DNA from 3 places in the Weizmannia sp. FSL K6-0777 genome. Region 2 is predicted to be linked to each of the others. Evidence: riboswitches for the same ligand, from Rfam matches in the RefSeq annotation. Region 2 holds a riboswitch; each other region holds the start of a gene.

Region 1 (5,108 bases), 230 kb from region 2:
AGGAAATTTCCCAGCAGCAAATTGAACTGCTGCGCGAAAACCGGTTCCCGTTTCATGATGAGCGGACAATCCAGTACAAGGATCTCGTTTATATGCTGCTGATGAATGACGGGGCGATTCTTTCCCAGGACAATCACGTCGATATCTTTACAGATGGCAGGAAAAAATTCGAGGCTTTATTTGAAGACATCCGGAATGCAAAAGACAGTATTCATCTTGTATATTATATTTTCCGGAATGACCGCCTCGGCCAGGAATTGATTGAACTGCTGTCGCAAAAAGCAAAAGAAGGTGTAAAGGTGCGGCTGCTTTATGATGATATGGGGTCGCGAATGCTGTTCCGCCGCAAATTTTTCCGGCCGCTTGTTGTTGCTGGTGGGGAAGTGGCGTCCTTTTTTCCTGCCCGGATCCCGCTCGTCAATTTGCGCGTCAATTTCAGGAATCACCGGAAATTGGCGATTATTGATGGGCAGATCGGATATATCGGCGGTTTTAACGTTGGGGATGAGTATCTTGGTCTGAATAAGAAATTCGGTTACTGGCGGGATACGCATCTACGGATTGTAGGGAGTGCTGTTTATGCCATGCAGACTCGCTTTATTTTGGACTGGAATCAGGCGTCACCGCACGATGTAAGAGATGAAGAACGTTATTTCCCGGTCATCCCATCGCAGGGTGAAACCGATATCCAAATCGTCTCAAGCGGCCCCGATTCTGAATGGGAGCAGATTAAAAACAGCTATATTAAAATGATCAATTCCGCCAAAAAATATATTTATTTACAAACACCATATTTTATTCCGGATGACAGCCTCCTGAATGCGCTGACGCTTGCCGCCTTATCCGGAGTGGATGTTCGGATTATGATTCCAAATAAACCGGATCATATGTTTGTCTACTGGGCGACGCTTTCCAACATCGGCCAGCTGTTAAAAACGGGCGTCAAAGTGTACATTTATCAAAAAGGGTTCATCCATGCGAAAATGATTGTCGTAGACGGGAAAATTGCTTCCGTTGGGACGGCCAATATCGATGTGCGCAGTTTCCGTCTCAATTTTGAAGTGAACGCCTTGCTGTACGACCGTGAGCTTTCCGGCACACTTGCCGGCGTTTTCCGGGACGATATGGCCGAATCAACCGAATTAACGCTCCATGATTACCAGAACCGGCCGCTTTATGTGCGGTTTAAAGAGTCCATTTCCCGGCTATTGTCGCCAATATTGTAGAAGAAAAAGAAAATTTTTTCAAAAAAAGGTTGACGGTTTGCCATTGGTCTTCTATAATCTTAAACAATAAGTCATTCAAAATTGAATTATGAAAAGAAACTCTTATCGAGAGCGGCGGAGGGACTAGGCCCTGCGAAGCCCGGCAACCTTCAGGCATTTGCCTGAAAAGGTGCTAATTCCTACAGACATGCGTCTGAAAGATAAGGGAGGAACTTACATACATTGTAACCCTCTTCCCTTACGAAGAGGGTTTTTTCACTTCCTCTTCCATCTTTCACGGAAAAATTTTAAAAAATCAGGAGGCTTTAAAATGACACAACCATCATTACAACCGGAAACTTTATTGCTGCACGGCGGCCAGGAACCGGACCCGGCGACAGGATCGCGCGCCGTACCGGTATACCGGACGACTTCTTACGTTTTTCCGGATACAGAACATGCAGAGGGCGTCTTCAATTTATCAAAAGAAGGTTTCATTTATTCCCGTCTCGGCAATCCGACTGTGGATGTTTTTGAAAAACGTGTTGCTGCACTGGAAGGCGGAACAGCGGCTGTCGGTTTATCATCCGGCGCATCGGCCATTGCCTTTTCCATTTTGAACATCGTGCGTGCGGGTGATGACATCGTATCTGCCAGCAATCTTTACGGCGGCACCTATAATTTGTTTGCTGTGACATTGCCGAAATATGGCATTAACGTCAAGTTTGTGGATGGGTCCGACCCTGAAGCGTTCCGCCAGGCGATCACCCCGAAAACAAAAGCATTGTACGCGGAAATTATCGGCAACCCAAGCCTGCAGGTGCTCGACGTGGAAAAAGTGGCGGAAGTGGCCCATGAAAACGGTATTCCTTTGATTGTCGACAACACGTTTGCTTCTCCGTATGGCGCGAATCCGATCAAATGGGGCGCGGACGTGGTTGTCCATTCGGCGACAAAATGGATCGGCGGGCACGGAACGGCGATCGGCGGTGTTGCCGTTGACGGCGGGCGTTTTGACTGGAACACAGACAAATTTCCGGACTTTAGTGAACCGGATCCGAGCTACCACGGCTTGCGCTACGGCGTCGACACGGCACAGGCTGCGTTCGCCACAAAACTTCGTGTTCAGCTTTTGCGCGACTTCGGGCCGACTTTAAGTCCGGACAACGCCTTTTTATTCCTGCAAGGGCTTGAAACGCTGCATCTGCGTGTGGAAAGGCATAACGAAAATGCATTGAAAGTCGCGGAATTTCTGAAAAACCATCCAGATGTTGCATGGGTCAATTATCCGGGACTTGAAGACCATCCGTCCCATGAGCTGGCGCAAAAATATTTGAACGGCGGCTACGGCTCCATTGTCAACTTTGGTGTCAAAGGCGGCCGGGAAACAGGAAGGCGCGTGATCGACAATATTAAGCTGTGGTCGCATGTAGCGAATGTCGGCGACGCGAAATCGCTGATCATCCACCCAGCAACGACTACGCATTCGCAGCTGAGCGATGAAGAACTGGAAAAATCAGGGGTTACAGGCGATTTAATCCGCCTGTCTGTCGGGCTCGAAGCCGTTGAAGATTTGACAGCTGACCTGGATCAGGCCATTACAAAAGCAACAGCCGTTACAGCCCGGTAAAAGCGGGGAGCAGGCCCGGCAGATTCGTGCGAAGGTCGCCATGGCGAATGCCAACAGGCGATCCGGAAAACTTATACGAAACCGTTCTGGGCTGATCCCATTGAACAATGTTGCGGCCCGGACGGTCTGCATACCTGATCCAGATCGGGAGCTTATGGATACCGGCTGCACCGAATACTGTCGGACCGCTTGACCGTTTTAAATGAACAAAACGCTTCAGAGGCGAAAGACGCTATATATAGGGAGGTTTTTGGATAAATGAGGGTGATTAAAGCAGCGCTGCTCGGCTTTGGAACGGTCGGCCAGGGCGTGTACGAAGCGGTCCGGACCCACCGCGAGCAGCTGAAAGAAAAGCTGCATGCCGAGGTAGAGATTGCAGCGGTTCTGATCAAAAACCCCCGAAAAAAGCGGAACATTGACAGTTCTGTGCTCGTCACGACGGACTTCCGGGAAATTCTCGCTATTCCCGATCTTGAAGTCGTGTTTGAAGCGATTGTCGGGGAAGAACCAGGCTTTTCCTACTGTTTACAAGCGATTGAAAAAGGCTGCCACGTCATTACTGCCAATAAAGTCATGTTTGCACGATATGGGAATGTGCTGCTTGAAAAAGCGAAAGAAAAAGGCGTGTTTGTCGGTTACGAAGCGACAACCGCAGGCGGCATCCCTGTGATTCGGACGATTTCCCAGCAGCTTCAGGTCAATGACATCCAGCGTGTACAGGCGATTTTAAACGGCACATCCAATTTTGTTTTATCGGAAATGCGTGAAAAACATCTTCCATTTGAAGAAGCGTTGGAAATCGCCAGGCAGCACGGCTATGCAGAAGCTGACCCGGGCAATGATGTAAAAGGGCAGGACGCCTTTTGTAAGTTGATGATCCTGAGCCGGCTCGTATTCGGAACCCAGCCGAACTGGGAGAAAGTAGAAGTTGAAGGGATAGGCGGCCTCTCGCTTGCGGATATTGAAAGAGCGGATCGGAAGGGACTCCGTTATAAGCATATTGCGGACATATACCGTGATGGCAGGACGCTGAAAGCATCCGTTAAGCCTGTCCTCGTCCCTCCCGAACACGCCCTTTATGCGGTGGAAGGCGTCAACAATGCCGTCACGATTTACGGCAGCCTGATCGGAAAAATTACCCTTACAGGTCCGGGTGCCGGGAAATTTCCGACGGCAAGCGCCATGATTGAAGACTTTGCGGCGGGTTACCGGCCCGTTTTGCAATTGGACGCCGTTTCGTGATCCGGTTTTTCCGGATAAGGAAACGTATATTTTTTGCGATGCTAAGATACCATTTTAGCGAGGGGGGAGAACCCCTCAACCTCTTTACGGCTTCTTCCGTTTTCGCTTTCCCGGCTTAGCGGAAGAGGCTTCTTTTTTTACCTGTTGTGAATCCAGTGGTTGGTGGCTCCATCCGCAGTTCATGCCGTTTCGTGAACCGCATGAACATGGCGGGATCGCGTATCCCCTAAAGAAACCGGAGCCCTTTTTAGCTTCACGGTAGCCCGTATTGCACCTTGTGCGGGACTTTCGCCGTCTTTTTCCGCTTCCCGGCATATGCCCCCCGGCTTGTACATATATTGAATTATCGAGATGAAGAACCCCGCTTTTGGCGGCGCTTCTTGTACAAGGAGGGCATCACCATGAAACGAAAATGGCTGGCGCTTGCGATTTCGGGATCGCTGCTTGCCGGTGCAGGCGGCGGCTATACGGCAGGCCAATGGTTTTCACAAAAGGACAAGGCAGCCCCCACCCGCCAGGAAACAACCGGTGGGACAAGCAATATGCCGGATCTCACAAAAATTGCCCAGGCATACCAATTAATTAAAAGTTCCTATGTCCGGAAAGTTGACGAAAAAACACTCGTGGAAGGCGCAATCAAAGGCATGGTCAGTACATTGGACGATCCGTATTCCGTCTACATGGACAAAGAGACAGCCGCGCAATTCAATGACACGCTGGATTCCTCTTTTCAAGGCATCGGCGCCGAAATTACCAAAAAAAACGGAAAAATACTGATTGTTTCTCCTTATAGAAACTCCCCGGCGGAAAAAGCGGGACTGCGCCCGGAAGACGTGATTACAACAATTAACGGAAAAAGTACGGCAGGCATGGACTTATACGAAGTGACAACACGAATCAGAGGAAAAAAAGGCTCCAATGTGAAGCTGGGTATTTCAAGGGCCGGATCCGGCAAACAGATGACAGTGACGGTCAAACGTGATGAAATCCCGCTTGACACGGTCTACTCGAAAATGAAAAAGGCAAACGGG
Region 2 (5,108 bases):
CGGAAGCATTGCGGATAATGGAAGACCACGCTTTCAAAGTGCTTCCGGTTGTTGCCGGCCAGAACCCGGTTGCCATGCTCCATATTCAGGATTTGGTCCAGACTATATAAGCAAAAGAACAAGAAAAAAATTTTTTTGAATGGATAGAGCGGATTCATAAAGAATACCGCTTTTTTTGGTGTTTGCCGCCAATATTTGCGCAGCAGCAGTTTGTTTTTTCGGTGACACCACGCAAAAATTTCGGTGACAATGGCGCTGCGGCCTATTAAAATAGGTGATAAGATCTTGTGAATTAACGGGGGAGGGATTGTTTTGTTAAGGGTAAACAATGTGTCAGTAGAGATAGAGAAGACGAAAATTTTGGAAGATATAAGTTTCTCTGCTGAACCAGGGGAGATTATTGGCCTGGTTGCTCCAAATGGATCCGGCAAGACGACGCTTTTAAATGCGATATCCAACCTGATTCCTGCTTCAAAAGGCGAAATCAGTATTTACGGCATGAACTATAAGATGCATCGGGAAAAAATCCTTAAAAAAATATTTTTTTTGCAAGACCATACAGTATTGTATCCAAATTTAACAGGGAGAGAGCATTTAAAACTTGTACAAAGATTATGGGAGAGCAAACAAGAATGTGACGCTGTTATAGAAAAATTAAGCATGGGTTCCTATATCGACAAAAGGGTTTCAAAATATTCACTTGGCATGCAGCAAAGGCTGCTATTTGGGATGTGCTTGATCAGTTCTTGTGATTTGCTATTGATGGACGAGCCGATGAATGGGCTGGACCCATCCAATATTAAACTGATAAGCAAATCCATTAAGCAACTTAGAGACGAAAATAAAATTGTATTATTTTCTTCCCATATTCTGAACAATGTTGATGAATTATGTGATCGTGTCATCTTTTTAAAGCAAGGAAGAATGGTTTACGAAAGCAGAAAAAATAATCCGGACTTTAATAAATACATCATCATTAAGCTAGAGAATGGGAATGATGCAGATAAAGTTCTTTCCCTGTTTAAAGATGAAGAGATTAAAAATGCCACAGCCAATGAAGTATGGGCGGAGATAGATTCAAGTAAAAGCTCCTTTGTGGTAAATCAGGCATTCGAACAAGACATGAAATTTAAATCATTTTTCATTGGGCAAAAAGGCAGCCAACAAATTTATGAGGAAATATACGAAGGTGAAGATAAATGGGGCTAATCAAGTTAGAGACATTGCGATTCATTAGAAATAAAAAAAATATGACTGTTTTTATTGCTGCTATTTTGATTGTTTTCATTTTGTTTGCAATTACTTTTGTAGGAGCAAAGAGAACGGACCCGCTCAATGAATATCAGCATAACAAATCCTCACTGGAAAATGCCATTTCACACATGGAATCAAATCCAAATAAGAGTGAAGCAAAGAAGAAAGCGATTGCGGGTTTGCAGGAGGAATTACGCCTTCGAACCGAACAAATACAAGCTCATGAAGCAGGGGATTGGAAGCAAGAACTAAAATTGCAGATCGCTTTAGATAAAAAATTAATTGCCAATATTAATGCTGGAAAAATGGTTTTCAGTGATAAAAAAATTGTTCCGCAGACAGAAAAAGCAATACAGCTCAATACCATTCTGCTTCAACAAAATATTCATCCGGTAATAGAGTCATACGAAACCCCGGGTATTAACTTTACATATCGCATTCTTTTTTACGTATTCCCGTTCTTAATGCCTCTTCTCATTGCTGTTTTAATTGGTGATATTTCAACAAGAGACAAACAAGGCGGTATTAATCAATTTGTAAATGTTTTGCCAGTGAAACTCAAGAAAATATTGGATACGAGAATCTTCACTTCATTTGTTTACAGCCTTGCCATTACGATTGTTATCCTGGTTGTTGCGCTCATTATTGGTAGCATCATAAGCCATTTGGGCAGTTGGAAGTACCCTGTGGCGATCAATTTAAACGGGACAGAAGTATTGTGGATTTCAATAACCCGGTTTTTGGGCAGATCGCTTTTATTGATTCTATGTCTTCTATTATTTATTTCTGTTTTCACACAGTTTTTAAATACCTTTATTCGAAATCAATTGCTTCTGATGCTCGTTTTGGTGGCTTGTTTTTGTTTTGAGGAAATGATGAGCGGATTTAAGACAAAGTTGTATGCTGTTATGCATATTATCCCTTTTACATTTGTGGATGTGCCGAATATAGTGAATGGAGAAAGTGCAGCAAAATTCAGGAATGAGTATATCAATACTACAGACGGAGTCATTACGCTTCTCCTTTCATCATTGCTGTTTTATTTTCTCACCATATGGATTATCCATAAGAAAAACAAAATTTAAAAAAAGCTTGACGAATCCGAAAAAAAGGGATAAATTGAACGTAAGCAATTTTTAGGTTCGTTGTGTAATTTCTTTTGCGGCGTTGATGGCAAATTTCATATTGGTATTTTCTTATCAAGAGAGGTTGAGGGAATGGCCCGATGAAGCCTCAGCAACCTTCAATGCTTTTACGCATTGAAAAGGTGCTAAGTCCTGCAAGTTATGGGATCATAACTTGAAAGATAAGAAGATGGTTCATGCACGAAAGGAATGGCCTTCTTCTTATTGGAGAAGGCTTTTTGATTTTAAGTGAGGGAGTGTCCATCATGTATCATACAGAAACAAAACTTGCACAAATCGGAAATCGCAGTGACCGCGTGACAGGTGCGGTGAACCCGCCTGTTTATTTTTCTACCGCTTACCGCCACGAAGGCATTGGGCAGTCAACCGGTTTCGATTATTCCCGTACCGGCAACCCGACGCGCCAGTTGCTTGAAGAAGCGATTGCGGATCTGGAGGGCGGGGACCGCGGGTTTGCGTGCAGTTCCGGCATGGCTGCGATTTTCACTGTTTTATCTTTGTTCCAGGCCGGCGATGAGTGGATTGTGAGTGATGATTTATATGGCGGCACCTACCGCCTGCTGGAGCAGGGATATAAAAAATGGGGGCTTTGTTGTAAGTACGTGAATACGTGCAACCCGGAAAATATTGAACAAGAAATCACCCCGAAAACGAAAGCCATTTTCCTCGAAACGCCGACAAACCCCCTCATGCAGCAGACGGATATCGGCGCAGTGGCTGAAATTGCGAAAAGGCACGGAATCCTGCTGATTGTAGACAATACTTTTTACACCCCGCTTTTGCAGCAGCCGATTAAAGAAGGCGCTGATATTGTAGTCCATAGCGCGACGAAATATCTTGGCGGGCATAACGACGTGCTGGCCGGTCTGATCGTGGCAAAGGGTGCTGAACTTTGCGAGCAGCTTTTTCTGTACCATAACGGTGCCGGCGCCACCCTCAGTCCGTTTGATTCGTGGCTTCTGATGCGCGGCATGAAAACGCTGGCGCTTAGGATGGAAAAACACGAAAAAAATGCAAAAGCTGTGGCGGCATTTTTAAGCGCGCATCCGGATGTAAAAGATGTGCTGTATCCGGGCCGCGGCGGGATGCTTTCTTTCCGTGTAAAAGAAGAATCATGGGTCGACCCGTTTTTACGCGGCCTGTCTTTGATTACATTTGCCGAAAGCCTCGGTGGGACGGAAAGTTTTATCACTTACCCGGCTACACAGACGCATGCCGACATTCCGGAAGAAAAACGGATTGCTTCAGGCGTAGACAATTGCCTTTTGCGCTTTTCAGTCGGAATTGAAAATGAACGCGATTTGCTTGCAGATATTGAAAAAGCTTTTGCCAACATTCACGAAGGGGTGCAAACACGATGACAAATGAAGATTATTCTTTTCAAACGAGGCTTTTACATAACAGCCATAAAATAGACCCGGCGACCGGTGCTGTGAGTGTACCGATCCAGCATGCTTCGACATACCACCAGGCGGACATTGACCAGTTCGGTAAATACGATTACAGCCGCTCGCTCAATCCAACGAGGGAAGCGCTCGAGGATGTCATCGCCGAACTCGAAGGCGGTGTCAAAGGTTTCGCGTTTGCTTCCGGGATGGCGGCGATTTCAACCGCGTTTCTGCTTTTGTCGGCGGGCGACCATGTTGTCATCACCGAAGATGTGTATGGCGGCACGTTCCGGATGGTGACAGAAGTCCTGACCCGGCTTGGTATTGAACATACATTTGTAGATATGACCAACCTTGAAGAAGTGCGGCAGGCCGTCCGCCCGAACACGAAGGCTTTTTATGTGGAAACCCCTTCAAACCCGCTTTTAAAAGTGACGGATATCCGTGCGGTGAGTGAACTGGCAAAGGAAACCGGGGCGCTCACCTTTGTCGACAACACCTTTTTAACGCCTGCCCTGCAGCGCCCGCTTGAACTCGGGGCGGATATCGTGCTGCACAGCGCGACGAAATTTTTAGCAGGGCACAGCGATGTCGTTGCTGGGCTTGCGGTTGTAAAAGATGAAGCATTGGCAGCGCGCCTCGGATTTTTGCAAAATTCATTCGGGGCGGTGCTCGGCGTCCAGGATGCATGGCTCGTTTTGCGCGGGTTGAAAACGTTGCATGTGCGGCTGCTCCAATCGCAGCAGTCAGCGGTGAAAATCGCACATTTTCTTGATGCGCATCCGCTTGTGCGAAACGTGTATTATCCGGGGCTCGGGCACCATCCGCAGCATGCGCTTCAAAAGCTAGAGGCACAAGGGCCGGGCGCGGTATTGTCGTTTGAACTGGAAGATGAGGAAGCGCTCCGGACATTCGTCAGCCATGTGAAAATTCCGGTCTTTGCCGTCAGCCTCGGCGCTGTAGAATCGATTCTGTCCTATCCGGCAAAAATGTCCCACGCCGCAATGCCGCCTGAGGACCGAAGAAAACGCGGCATCTCCGACAGCTTGTTGCGCTTATCGGTTGGCCTCGAAAATCCGGATGATCTGATTGCCGATTTCGAGCAGGCTTTTTCGTACACGAAAGCGGGCACAACCGTGAAATAATGGACAAACGGCTGCAGGGAATCCGCCCTGATCGGCGGGATTCCCCGTTTCAAAATAGACGCCCGGGCTTATTTTGAAACGCGAATGGAGGCACGCCCCGTCCGTACGTATGACAAAAAACTGCACCACAGAAGCCGCTGAAAAAGCCCGAAAGAAAACATAAAAACGGCGGGAAA
Region 3 (5,108 bases), 1.3 Mb from region 2:
CGCATTTTCCTCTTCTTTCGGCCCATCGCGGAGCACAAGTTAAATAGAACGACATGTTCAAATATGGATATTCAGCGCTTCGGCAACCATCCCGGGACACATATTAAACAGAACGGCGAGATACTACGATGAGTGGTGTCCCGCCGTTTTTTGCATTTTGCTTTGGTGTGAAATGAGGGTGGATCTGTCATCCGGCGATTCCATTTTTTTGTATATCAATATTCCTTTTTTTCTGCTAAAATAGAATAAATGCTTTAGCACTGAAAAGCGTTTATCTAAAACAGAAAAGTGAGATTGATAGAAATGGAAAAAAACCAACATCATTTGCAAAAAGGCTTATCACCAAGGCATGTCCAGTTCATCGCATTGGCCGGGATGATCGGAACCGGCATTTTTAAAGGCAGCTCCGATACCGTCAGCCTTGCCGGCCCAAGTGTTGCCGTTTCTTACCTGATCGGCGGCGTACTTTTATTCATTGTCATGTCAGCGCTTGGGGAAATGGCGCTCGTCCACCCCGGCCTCAACGTCCAAAATCTGATCCACAAAGCGTTCGGCAGCCGGGTTTCTTTCATTATTGGCTGGCTGTACTGGATCAACTGGGTCATTGTGACAGTTGTGGAACTGCTTGCAGCCGGGAGCTTCCTGCAATTCTGGATTCCCCACGCGCCATTGTGGCTGCTCAGTTTGCTCTGTGCTGCTTTCATGGTCGGCATCAATTTAATTGAAGTGAAGTACTACGGCGAATTTGAATTTTGGATTGCCGGCATTAAAATTATCACGTTGATCGTTTTTATCCTGCTTGGTGCGCTGATTTTATTCGGTTTATTCCCCGGGACATCTTCCACGCTGTCCAACTATACCGCGCACGGCGGCTTTTTTCCGAACGGGCTTCACGGTACGTTCAATGCTTTTCTGATCGTTATGTTTTCATACGGCGGGGCGGAACTGATCGGCGTTACCGTTTCGGAAACAAAAGACAGCGAGAAAGTGTTGCCGCGTGTGATTAAACAGACCGTTATTCGTGTCATGCTTTTTTATATTTTGCCAATCCTGGTCATTTGTGGCATTGTCCCGTGGAATCAGGTTTCTTCCGTGGAAAGCCCGTTTGTACAGGTATTCAGCCGCACAGGGATCCCCGCTGCCGCCCATGTGATGAATTTTGTGCTCTTGACGGCCGTTCTTTCTGCCGCCAATTCCGGCATTTATGCCACTTCACGCACACTGTTTAACATGGCACAGTCCGGAGAAGCGCCGCACGCCTTTTTAAAAATTTCCCGGAAAGGCGTCCCGCTCATTAGTATTTTGCTGACCTCACTGTTTATTTTAGCCGGCGTGATTCTGGCCTATCTTACGCCGAATGAGGTCATCAGCTATTTGATGACCATCCCGGGATTTACCGTCGTCCTTGTTTGGATCGCCATCTGCGCAGCCGAACTGCGGCTCCGGAAGTCGTATGCAAAATTGCCTTCCTTCCGTGTAAAAGGGTATCCTTTCATGGTCTGGATTGCGCTGCTTGCACTGGCAGGCATTTTCCTGTCCTTTTTGCTGGGCGGCGGAAACCCGATTGGAATAAGCGTCTGCCTTGCTATTTTAATCGTGCTCGTCGTCCTGTCACTGAGAATCAAAGGAAAGGAATAGGCTCCAGCCGGCTGTGTTGATAAAACCGGTCTTTTGGGCAGGGAGAGGACAGAAATACAACTGCGCGATAAGCGAGCACAAACAAGCGGTGTTGATAAAACCGGTTCCCTTGGCGGTGAGAGGACAGACACGGTGTGCACGGCGTGTCAAACTGCCAGAATGGGCGGCACGCCAACCCGTTTGGACTCTTTTTCGTTTTGTGAAGCAAATGAAAGCGGCCATGATGCCCCGCCTGGTTCTGAACCTGCTTTAAAAAAACCAATCAGCGTAAAGAAAAAAAACTCCCGACAGAGCGTGATCTGATAGGGAGTTTTTTTCTTTATCCCTCCATTCGGATAAATCCGATAAAAAAACTTGCAATAATTATATTGACTTCCATTTATTTTCTGATAAAATTTTAAACAACAAATAACTTATCAAGAGCGACGGAGGGATCTGGCCCGATGAAGTCCGGCAACCTGCAGCGAGCAGCAAGGTGCCAATTCCAGCAAAATGGGTACCATTTTGAAAGATAAGCGCTTATCCTTTACTCGCTGTCTTTCCGTAAAAATGGCGGAAAGTTTTTTATTTCTGCAAGGCCGGCCGTTTGAACCAGGATAGGCCCTGATGCGTATAATTCCTCTACATCAGGATGAATTAAATTTATGAATGAAGAAAGCGAGGAACTTGAACATGCAAAAATTAATTGTCTTAGCACTTGTCGGCCTTGCCGCGCAATTGGTGGATGGATCTCTTGGAATGGGTTACGGGGTGACTTCAACCTCACTTTTGCTAGCTTTCGGGATTGCGCCGGCTGTCGCGTCAGCTTCTGTGCATTTGGCGGAAGTTTTTACAACGGCGGCTTCCGGAGTTTCACATATGAAATTTGGGAATGTCGATAAAGGGATCATTTGGAAACTGGTTGTACCTGGAGCTGTCGGCGCCTTTCTCGGGGCAACCGTGCTTAGCCATCTTCCTGCAAGCACATTAAAACCGTACATTTCTATTTTTCTGATCGCCCTTGGCCTCTATATTCTTACCCGGTTTCTGTTCAATACGCGCGGGGCGTCGAAAGTCAAAAAGCAAACCAGGTCAAACATATTTTTTATCCCACTTGGCTTTGTCGCAGGATTTTTTGATGCAACGGGGGGCGGCGGCTGGGGCCCTATCGCCACACCGGCTTTGCTGTCCAGAAATGACATCGAACCGCGGAAAGTGATCGGCTCGGTGGATACTAGTGAATTTGCTGTATCCTTGGCATCAAGCATCGGTTTCCTCTTATCCCTCGGCGCTATGCAAATTAACTGGATTTGGACGATCGCCCTCATGCTTGGCGGCCTGATCGCCGCGCCGATTGCAGCCTATCTGGTTAAAATTTTACCGGCTCATTTGCTGGCTGTCATTGTCAGCGGCATGATTGTGTTCAGCAACGTGCAAACTTTATTAAAAATGGCGGGCGCCGGTAGCGGCTGGTACGGCGTTACCTATACAGCCATTGCGGCAATATGGGCCATCCTCATTTTCTATACAATCAGAAGACACAAACGGGCAGTTGCCAGCGCCAGCGTAAGCGTCACAGAATAAGGAATGTTTTCGGGCAAGGGATCCATTGCCCGGATTGTTTTTACCCAAACAAATTTTGGCAAAGAATGAACATAGACGCTTCTATTTGAAGGAACAGTGCCTTTTTTGCTCGCTTCCTTAATGTAGAGGCGCTCTATGTTAAGAAACAACGTCTTTTTACCGCGCTTCCTTTACGTAGACGACCTCTATGTTAAGAAACAACATCTTTTTACCGAACTTTCTTAACGTAGACGGCCTCTATGTTAAGGAACAATATAATTTTTTCTCGCTTCCTTAATGTAGACATGCTCTATGTTAAGGAACAATGTCTTTTTACCTCGCTTCCTTAATGTAGACGCACTCTATGTTAAGAAACAACGTCTTTTTTGCTTGCTTCCTTAACGTAGACGGGCTCTATGTTAAGGAACAGCACCTTTTTCGCTCGCTTCCTTTACGTAGACGGGCTCTATGTTAAGGAACAACGCCTTTTGACCTCGCTTCCTTAACGTAGACGGACTCTATGTTAAGGAACAACGTCTTTTTTGCTCGCTTTCTTAACGTAGACGGGCTCTATGTTAAGAAACAACACTTTTTTTGCTCGCTTCCTTAATGTAGACGTGCACTATGTTAAGGAACAATGTCTTTTTACCTCGCTTCCTTTACGTAGACAGCCTCTATGTTAAGAAACAACACCTTTTTTTCTCGCTTTCTTCACGTAGACGTACTCTATGTTAAGGAACAACGCAATTTTCGCTCGCTTCCTTAACGTAGCCGACCTCTATGTTAAGAAACAAAGCTATTTTCGCTCGCTTTCTTAACGTAGACGCGCTCTATGTTAAGAAACAACACCTTTTGACCTCGCTTCCTCAACATAACCGGCCATGCCGCTACCACGTAGCACCAGCAAAAATTATCCATCATAATTTTTTTCGAGATAGCATGCCTAAGTAAAGGCAGCCGCAACTCTTTTAGTGACAAACAAAAAGCGTTCTGCATGAAGATCGCCCAGAAATTTTTTGCGGATCCAAACATAGCTTAGCCCCTGCCACATATATATCATTTAAATAGAGGCAAAAAACATGGCTTAACCCGCGCCCCGTCCGGTTTGCAACCCCTGTTTATGCCGCTATCCGCCATGCCCGCTATCCCTCCCTCGTCCGCAAAGTGTATTATGTTTAAAATGTAAAACCTGTTTTGCTATAATTATATTTACTGGTATTTTCCATTTTTTGAACGGAAAGAACGGTGTGTCTATGAAAACATTGATTTCGTCGCTGCAATGGATGGCATTTATGATCGCCGGGTCGATCGCGGCCCCGATTGCCATTGCGGATGCTTTCCATTTCAGTGCAGGTGAGACTGCCCTGTTTGTGCAGCGGACGCTTTTTGTACTCGGGATCGGCGGCCTTTTGCAAGGAATTTTCGGCCACAGAATGCCCATCAATGAAGGGCCGGCCGGGTTGTGGTGGAGCGTGTTTGCCATTTATGCAGGGCTTGTCGGCAGCTTGTATAGTTCAAGCACTGAATCTCTGCAATATTTGGCAGGCGCACTGATTGTAACCGGCATCTTTTTCTTCCTGCTCGCTTTTACCGGACTTGTGGACCAATTAAATAAACTGTTTACGCCGGTAGTGACATTTATTTATTTGCTGTTGTTGGTGCTGCAGTTGAGCGGCTCTTTTATGAAAGGGATGCTCGGCATTACGGGTGCCCATCAGGAAGTCCGGCCGCTTGTTGCTGTTTTGAGCCTTGTCACCGTATTGCTTACATTCTATTTTGGCCATGTAAAGAAACCGTGGGTCAAGCAATATTCGATCATGCTCGGCTTGATTTGCGGCTGGATTTTGTTCGCGCTTTTCGGTGAAGCACCGGCTATTACATTTGGGGAAAGCTGGTTCTCTCTTCCCGCTGTGTTTGATTTTGGAAAA

What was found. Region 2 has a riboswitch for S-adenosylmethionine ahead of NST70_RS03070 (methionine biosynthesis PLP-dependent protein). Riboswitches for the same ligand answer to the same signal wherever they lie in the genome.
Region 1: linked by a shared signal. The riboswitch ahead of NST70_RS04005 (O-acetylhomoserine aminocarboxypropyltransferase/cysteine synthase family protein) and the one ahead of NST70_RS03070 (methionine biosynthesis PLP-dependent protein) in region 2 are both predicted to bind S-adenosylmethionine.
Region 3: linked by a shared signal. The riboswitch ahead of NST70_RS14100 (sulfite exporter TauE/SafE family protein) and the one ahead of NST70_RS03070 (methionine biosynthesis PLP-dependent protein) in region 2 are both predicted to bind S-adenosylmethionine.

Annotation. Positions count from the first base shown of each region.
Region 1 covers NZ_CP151971.1:893,219-898,326, forward strand. Annotated here, with positions in the region: gene cls (cardiolipin synthase) at 1-1,226, shown strand, start outside; SAM riboswitch class I at 1,326-1,433, shown strand; gene NST70_RS04005 (O-acetylhomoserine aminocarboxypropyltransferase/cysteine synthase family protein) at 1,537-2,835, shown strand; gene NST70_RS04010 (homoserine dehydrogenase) at 3,094-4,077, shown strand; gene NST70_RS04015 (S41 family peptidase) at 4,479-5,108, shown strand, end outside.
Region 2 covers NZ_CP151971.1:662,702-667,809, forward strand. Annotated here, with positions in the region: gene NST70_RS03055 (KpsF/GutQ family sugar-phosphate isomerase) at 1-110, shown strand, start outside; gene NST70_RS03060 (ABC transporter ATP-binding protein) at 313-1,209, shown strand; gene NST70_RS03065 (ABC transporter permease) at 1,200-2,339, shown strand; SAM riboswitch class I at 2,448-2,567, shown strand; gene NST70_RS03070 (methionine biosynthesis PLP-dependent protein) at 2,645-3,760, shown strand; gene metC (cystathionine beta-lyase) at 3,757-4,932, shown strand.
Region 3 covers NZ_CP151971.1:2,921,851-2,926,958, forward strand. Annotated here, with positions in the region: gene NST70_RS14095 (amino acid permease) at 304-1,638, shown strand; SAM riboswitch class I at 2,049-2,156, shown strand; gene NST70_RS14100 (sulfite exporter TauE/SafE family protein) at 2,311-3,201, shown strand; gene NST70_RS14105 (purine/pyrimidine permease) at 4,434-5,108, shown strand, end outside.